DNA from 2 places in the Pseudomonas sp. LRF_L74 genome. Region 1 is predicted to be linked to the other one. Evidence: riboswitches for the same ligand, from Rfam matches in the RefSeq annotation. Region 1 holds a riboswitch; the other holds the start of a gene.
The links. Region 1 has a riboswitch for manganese ahead of mntP (manganese efflux pump MntP). Riboswitches for the same ligand answer to the same signal wherever they lie in the genome.
Positions count from the first base shown of each region.

Region 1 (3,764 bases):
CCCGAGCAGTTGGGCCGAGGACCGCTTCAAACAGATCATCGACCGTATCGCGCAGCAGGGAAATCGCCATGTACACGCTCGGCCGGCTGGCCTTACTGCCAGCACTCATGACCCTGTGCACCGAGGCCGTCGCCCGTTCGGCCCAGGAGCAGGCCAACGGATTCCTCGAAGACGGCACATGGAACCTGCTCAACCGTAGCGTCTACGACAACCGCGAATACCGTAACGGCGGGCGCAACGGCTCGGCACGCAACACCTACAAAGCGGCCAGCGAGCACAATGGCTACGCCGAGGAATGGGCCTACGGCCTGATGGGCACCTTTCAATCGGGATTCACCCAGGGCACTGTCGGTGTCGGTGTGGATGCCCACGCCTACTACGGTCTCAAGCTGGACAGCGGTGGCGGCCGCACCGGCAAGGCACGGCTGCTCAGCCTCGACAACGCGGGCGAGCCGAAAGACGACTATGCACGCGCGGGCGCCGCGCTGAAGCTGCGCGTCTCCTCGACCGTACTCAGCTACGGCGAACAGCGGGTGAAAACGCCGCTGTTCAGTTCGTCCGACAGCCGCCTGTTGCCAGAAACCGCCACCGGCTTTTTTCTCACCAGCAACGAGATCGACGAGCTCAAGCTGGTCGCCGGACACTTCACCGAGAGCACCGACCGCAACGCCTCCAGCCATGATCGCGGCTTCGTGGTGACGTACTCTAACGGCCGCCAAGGCAAGCATTTCGACCTGGCTGGCGCGGTGTACGGCGGCATCGAAAACCTCAGTGCCAGTCTCTACACCTCGGTCTACGAGGCCAGCTGGCGCCAGCACTACCTGAACCTCGCCTTCAGCCAAGCGCTGGACGACGCACAGAACCTGTCCTTCGACCTGAACCTGTATCGCACCACCAATACCGGCAAGGCTTACTCCGGCAAGATCGACAACACCACCTGGAGCCTGATGGGCCGCTACGCCAATGGCCCGCACGCCTTGAGCCTGATCTACCAGCATGTCGACGGCGATACACCGTTCGACTACGTAACCCGTGGCGCGATCTTCATCGGCAACTCGGTGCAGATGTCCGACTTCAACGCACCCAACGAACAGTCCTGGCAAGTGCGCTACGACCTGGCCATGGCCCGCTTCGGCATACCGGGCCTGACCCTGAGGGCGGCATACATACGGGGCAGCGGCATCGATGGCACGCATGTCGATCCAAGCGGCGGCTACGCCTACCTGGGCTATGGCAAAGGCGGCAGGCATTGGGAGCGCGACCTGCTGGCGCGTTACGTGATGCAGAGCGGCGTCGCCAAGAACCTGGCCCTGTCGGTGCAGCACAACCTGCATCGGGCGAATACCGCCCAGGCGGAACTCGATGGCGAGCAGATCCGGGTGGCGGTCGAATACCCGCTTGGCGGCGAATTCTAGGCGACGAGGGCAGGGCAACACACATTCATTTCATGGCCTGTGCGCACTGCCTTCGACTGCGCGCATGGTCAAGCAGGAGGCGCACGGCACGGCCAAAAGTCGTAAGCCTTGTCATGCTTTTTCAACAGCACCTTGATATGATGCCCGCCTTCGTTGGGGAGTAACCTGCTGCGGCATGCTTTGCGCAGCGTTCGTATCAACATTCTTGGCTTGTTGCCATGGTACGGACACCGCTCGCGGTTGGTGAGACCAGCGACCTATCCATGCCTAAAGTCGGGCGCGTGGGTATGTCGCTGTACTCATAGCCCGGCTGGTAGTAACCCGTGAGCCTGATTTCCCTTCTTTTCCTGGCCATGGCCATGTCGACGGACGCCTTCGCGGCAGCCATCGGCAAAGGTTCGAGCCTGCATAAACCCAAGCTGACCGAGGCGCTGCGAACAGGCCTGATATTTGGCGTGATCGAAGCCATAACCCCAGTGATCGGCTGGGGTATCGGTAACGTCGCGTCCCGCTTCGTGCAGAACTGGGACCACTGGATCGCCTTCACCCTGTTGATCATCCTGGGCCTGCACATGATCTACAACGGCGTGAAGCACGATGACGAAGAAGAGGAAAAACCCAACCAGCACTCCTTCCTGGTGCTCGCCGTCACCGCCTTCGCCACCAGCATCGACGCCCTGGCAGTCGGCGTGGGCCTAGCCTTCGTCGACGTAAACATCTTCGTCGCGGCCCTGGCCATCGGCCTGGCGACCATGACCATGGTCACCATCGGCGTGATGCTCGGCCGCGTACTCGGCACCATGGTTGGCAAACGTGCCGAGATCATCGGCGGCATCGTGCTGATGCTGGTCGGCGTCACCATTCTCTACGAACACCTCGCAGGCTGATGGCCTGAGCGCCGTTGGCGGGCCTGGATGGAGCATTCATTTGTGCTCCCCGGGGCCGCCAGGCAAATCCCCCATCCTCTCGAGAGCCACTCGATACCTCTCGCTATATGCATATGAATATAGCGATACTGCCCCCTGTGCCCGAGCCAACCTTCCAGGCACGCTAGAACAACAACAGCGTCGCCCGAGCGCGGCAGCCGTGATGTGTCGGCCACCAAGCCTCGAACCTGGAGTTCACTGCCATGTTCATCCGACAACTGAATTACCTCGTCGCCCTGGCCCAGGAAAAACACTTCGGCCGTGCCGCCGCGGCCTGCCATGTCTCCCAACCGGCGCTTTCCGGGGCGATCCGCAGCATCGAGGAGGAATTGGGCATCGTCATCGTGCAGCGTGGACGACGCTTCGAAGGCTTCACCAAGGACGGCGAGCGCGTGCTGGCCTGGGCCCGTCGCGTGCTGGCCGATTGCGAAGGACTGCGCCAGGACGCCCGCGCCGACGAGAACGACCCGGTCGGCGTGCTGCGCATGGGGGTGATCCCGGCCGCGCTGCCACTGGTGCCGATGCTCACCCAATGCTGCCTGGGCCGCTATCCGCGCATGCGCCATGAGATCCATACGCTGTCCGCCGAAGAGATCCTGCGCAAGATCAACGAGTTCGAACTGGACCTGGGCCTGAGCTACATGGACGACCAGCGCCTGGCCAACTACAGCGCCAGTACGGTGCTGCGCGAACACTACGTGCTGGTCGCCGCCAGTGAAACGATGTTCGACTCGACCGAACCCGTGTCCTGGGAGCAGGTCAGCGCCCTGCCCTTGTGCATGCTGACCACCAACCTGCAATGCCGCCGGGGCATCGACGACGTGTTCGCGACCAAGGCCCTGACTATCCGTCCACAGGTAGAGACCGACTCGCTGACAGCCCTCTGCGCGCACATTCGCCACGCAGGCTTCTACAGCATCCTGCCGCACAGCATCTTGTGTCAGGCGGATATCGTCGGGCAGTTATGCGTCCGTCCACTGTCTCCCGGCCTGCAACGGGACATCGGCCTGATCGTGCGCGACCAATCCGTGCAGGGCCCCCTGCTCGAAGCCGCCTTGCGCAGCTTCGACAGCCTCGACCTGCAGGCCTGGGCGGATAGTTTCTTGCCGGAAATCGCCAAGCGAATGCCTGTCACGGTCGCGTCCTGACCGTGACAGGTGCTTTCAACGCCTGGCTTTGCGATAGCCCCAACTGACCACCAGCAGGACCAACGCGCCCGCCAGGGTCGGCAACAGCAGGAAATCCCAGCCTGGCTGCGCCAGGAAGATGATCACCGGGTTGCTGCCGGCTGGCGGATGCACGGTGTCGCTGGCGATCATCAGCATCGCCGCGAGCGCACCGGCCAGTGCCATGAAATACCAATCGCCACCCAGCAGATGCAGGCACGCCAGGCCGACGGTGGAGGAAATCAGATGCCCGCCGA
Region 1 is NZ_CBFFRH010000006.1:459,112-462,875, reverse strand. It holds gene ACSZPK_RS17875 (OprD family porin) at 69-1,415, shown strand; yybP-ykoY riboswitch at 1,559-1,730, shown strand; gene mntP (manganese efflux pump MntP) at 1,739-2,302, shown strand; gene ACSZPK_RS17865 (LysR family transcriptional regulator) at 2,545-3,489, shown strand; gene ACSZPK_RS17860 (HPP family protein) at 3,505-3,764, opposite strand, start outside.

Region 2 (3,764 bases), on a different contig from region 1:
CCTTGGTGGCGGGTGTTGCGGTCACTGACGAAGCGTCGGCGATGGAGTGGGCGGGCTTCGCTCCGCGCCTGGTCGAAGGGCGTTCCGACAACCTCAAGGTCACCCGCCCGGAAGACCTGGACTGGCTCAGGCAACGCTGGGCACAGCGCTAGTCGTGTTGCGCTGTAGGGCCTGTTGTAATGACTGTTTCGAGGTAATTGCGGACGTTCAAGATTATTAACCGTCACTCCCGCGAAGGCGGGAGCCCAAATAAAAGGCGCTTCTGGGTTCCCGCCTTCGCGGGAATGACGGCTAAATACACCGAGTAATAACGGTCATCGCACGAACGTCCGCTTCTGCCTCAAGGCGGCCTACCCATAACGCAGCGTGAAATGTAGACAGCTTGTAACCCTCTGTATGTATTTCGTCACGTGACCGTCGCGCGGGTGTTGTCTCGCCCAAAAGGTCGCCGTAGCATGCGCGTCTTGTCTGGAAACGGAGAGCCCCATGCATAGCAAGTTTCGTCTGGCCGTCATGGCTGCCTGCATTTCCCTGGCGTCCTGCCAGGCGATGGATACCACCAGTGGCGGCGCGGTTGGTGTCGATCGCAAGCAATACACCCTGTTCCCGGTGTCGAGTACGGAGATCAACCAGGCTTATGCGCAGTCCTACAAGGAGACCCTGAGCCAGGCTTCGAACAAAGGCGTGCTGGATACCAGTAGCAGCGACGCCAAGCGTCTGCAGGCGATCGGCAAGCGGGTGATCGCGCAGACCTCGGTGTTTCGTCCGGATGCGGCCCAGTGGCAGTGGGAAGTGAACCTGATCGACAGCGACGAGTTGAACGCCAACTGCGGTCCTGGCGGCAAGATCATCTTCTACAAGGGGTTGATCGACCAACTGAAACTGACCGACGACGAGATCGCCGCGGTGATGGGCCATGAGATCGCCCACGCCCTGCGCGAGCACAGTCGTGAGGCCTATTCCAAGGCGCAAGGCGTGCAGGTCGCGACCCAGTTGGGCTCGGCTTTCGGCCTGGGCGACAGCAACCTGCAGTTGGCCAACGTCGGCGTGGAATACCTGATGACCCTGCCCAACAGCCGGGCCAACGAGAACGAGGCGGACATCATCGGCCTGGAGTTGGCTGCCCGTGCCGGCTACAACCCGAACGCAGCGATCAGCCTGTGGCAGAAGATGAGCAAGGCCGGCGGCGGTGCCCCGCCGGAGTTCATGAGTACGCACCCATCGTCGAACAGCCGTATCTCCTCGCTGCAGGCGGCGATTCCCAAGGTCATGCCGCTGTATGAGCAAGCCAAGCGCTCGTAAACGACGCTTCGTCTTGAACAAGGCCGGCATCCAGGATGCCGGCCTTTTGCGTTATGGCCGGATCGGCCGCTTGTGCCTCCTGGCCGCCAATCCCCAGCGCCTGGCAGGCGGCATAGACGGCCAGGACCATGAACGCCAGGGCGGCGATGCGGCGGATCAGGGCGAGGGGAAGCCGTTCGGCGGCGAAGTTGCCGGCCAGCACCACGGGGACATTGGCGATCAGCATGCCCAGGCTGGTGCCGATCACCACCATCAGGAAGTGTGGGTACTGAGCTGCCAGCATGACTGTGGCGATCTGCGTCTTGTCACCCATCTCTGCCAGGAAGAAGGCGACGAGGGTGGTCAGGAACGGGCCATAGCGGCCGGTCATGGAGCCGTTTTCGTTGAGCTTGTCGGGCACCAGTGTCCACAGGGATACCACGCTGAAGCAGGCCGCCAGGGCCCAGTTCAGCATCGTTTCGGAGAGGACGCCGGCGATCCAGCTACCTATCGCGCCCGCTGCGAAATGATTGGCCAGGGTCGCTGCGAGCATGCCGCCGATGATCGGCCACGGGCGTCGGAAGCGGCAGGCCAGGAGCAAGGCGAGCAATTGCGTCTTGTCACCGATTTCGGCCAGGGCCACCACTGCGGTGGGGATGAACAGCGATTCCAGCATCGAGCTTCCAGGGGGCGGGACGACAGATCGCTCATGACACGCAGGCCTGCCCACCCCGGACCAGGTCATTGCATGTCATAGGTCTTGTCAAACCGCAGGCCCGAAGGCTGACTTGGGTTGCACGCACCATGGTCTGTGGACCAAGCATGTTGACGCGTGCCGGACGAGCAGGGCGCTCGTGGGAGACTACTCCCCTAGGACGGGCAGGATTTTGCCCAAGCCGGCCGGCCAGGGCAAGCCGATTTCAGTTGCGCGTGGCTCGATAGATACGGAAGCCGCTGCCCTCGGCCAGCACCTGGCAGGGGCCCAGGTGCCGTTCGATCAGCGGCGGGTACTTGAGAAAACTGTTGGCGACTATGCGCAGTTCGCCACCGGGGCGCAGATGGCGAGCGGCGTGGCTGAGCAGGTCTTCGGTCGCTTGGTAAGCCGTGTGTACGCCGTCGTGGAAGGGCGGGTTGCTGATGATCGCACTCAGCCCTTCGGGGGCGGCGTGGATGCCATCGGCACAGATGACGTCGCCCTCGAGGGCATTGGCGGCAAGCGTCAGGCGACTGCTGGCGGCGGCGAAGGCATCGACGTCGAGCAGGGTCAGGGTGCTGCCCGGATAACGGCGCTTGAGAGCCGATCCGAGTACGCCAGCCCCACAGCCGAAGTCCAGCAGGTGCCCGGCAGGAAGCGCACCGAGGTGTTCGAGCAGTAGCTCGCTGCCACGGTCCAGGCGCCCATGGCTGAACACGCCCGGCAGGCTGATGACCTCGAGCGGGCCGTCGTTCAGTTCAAGGCTGTAGCGCTTGGCCAGGTTTTCCAGCACCGGTGCCGCAGGTACGTTTTCCACGGTGACGACCCAGAGTTGGCAGTGGCGTGCGCTATCCAGCTTGCGTGGGCGGCCGAAGGCGGACAGTTGCCTGGCCGCCCGCTCGATGCCGCCACGCTTTTCGCCAACCAGGAACAACTCGCCGCCGGGCAGTCGCGCAGCCAGGGATTGCAGCAGGTAGTCGGCCAGGTCGCGAGACTTGGACAGAAACAGAGCGGCACTGGCGAAACCTGTCGGCGCTTCGGTGCCGAAGTGGCTGCGCCCGGCGAAACGAGCCTCGATCGCCGCCTGTTCGCCAGCGTGCCAGGACCAGCCACGGGCGTTGGGCAATTGCCCCAGGAGGTCGTCCGCCGCTAGACCGGCCAGGAGCACTTCGCCCTGGAACAGTTCGATGTTGCGCAGCAGTACTTCGCTTCTAGGGTCCATGGCCAGGCCTTGTATTCAAAGGGCGCGTAGCTTAGCAGGCCGTTGAAAAACTACCTACGTTGTCATTGCAGCGTTAAAAACAGGCTCGTGTGCGAGTCCAATCAAAATGCTCATTTACAGCGCGTAAACTCGAATGCGAGCCCAGTCCGTTTTTCGCCTGTTTTTGCGGGGCCGCCATCGGTGTTGCACTGACTGCCTCGCCTACGTTTTTCAACGGACTGTTAGCCGACCACCCGCTTCGGTGCACCGGCCAGGAACGCCTGGGCGTTTTCTGCCAACTGGCCAACGATGCGCTGGCGCGCTTCGCGGCTGCCCCAGGCATTGTGCGGGGTGATGATCAGGCGTGGGATATCGGCGGCCAGCAAGGGGTTGCCATTGCGCGGCGGCTCCTCGCTCAACACATCGAATGCGGCCCCGCCGAGATGGCCGGCGCGCAGGGCGTCCGCCAGTGCCTGTTCGTCGACCAGGCCGCCACGCGCGGTGTTGATCAGGAACGCGTTGGGTTTCATCGCCGCGATCTGGCGGGCGCCGATCAGGTTGCGGGTGTGCTCGTTGAGCGGGCAATGC
Region 2 is NZ_CBFFRH010000003.1:515,103-518,866, reverse strand. It holds gene ispD (2-C-methyl-D-erythritol 4-phosphate cytidylyltransferase) at 1-152, shown strand, start outside; gene ACSZPK_RS11000 (M48 family metallopeptidase) at 487-1,302, shown strand; partial or broken gene ACSZPK_RS10995 (TMEM165/GDT1 family protein) at 1,385-1,957, opposite strand; yybP-ykoY riboswitch at 1,983-2,164, opposite strand; gene ACSZPK_RS10990 (methyltransferase) at 2,202-3,197, opposite strand; gene ACSZPK_RS10985 (2-hydroxyacid dehydrogenase) at 3,419-3,764, opposite strand, start outside.
Region 2: it holds a riboswitch for manganese, as region 1 does, so the genes downstream of both, ACSZPK_RS10995 (TMEM165/GDT1 family protein) here and mntP (manganese efflux pump MntP) in region 1, are expected to answer to the same signal.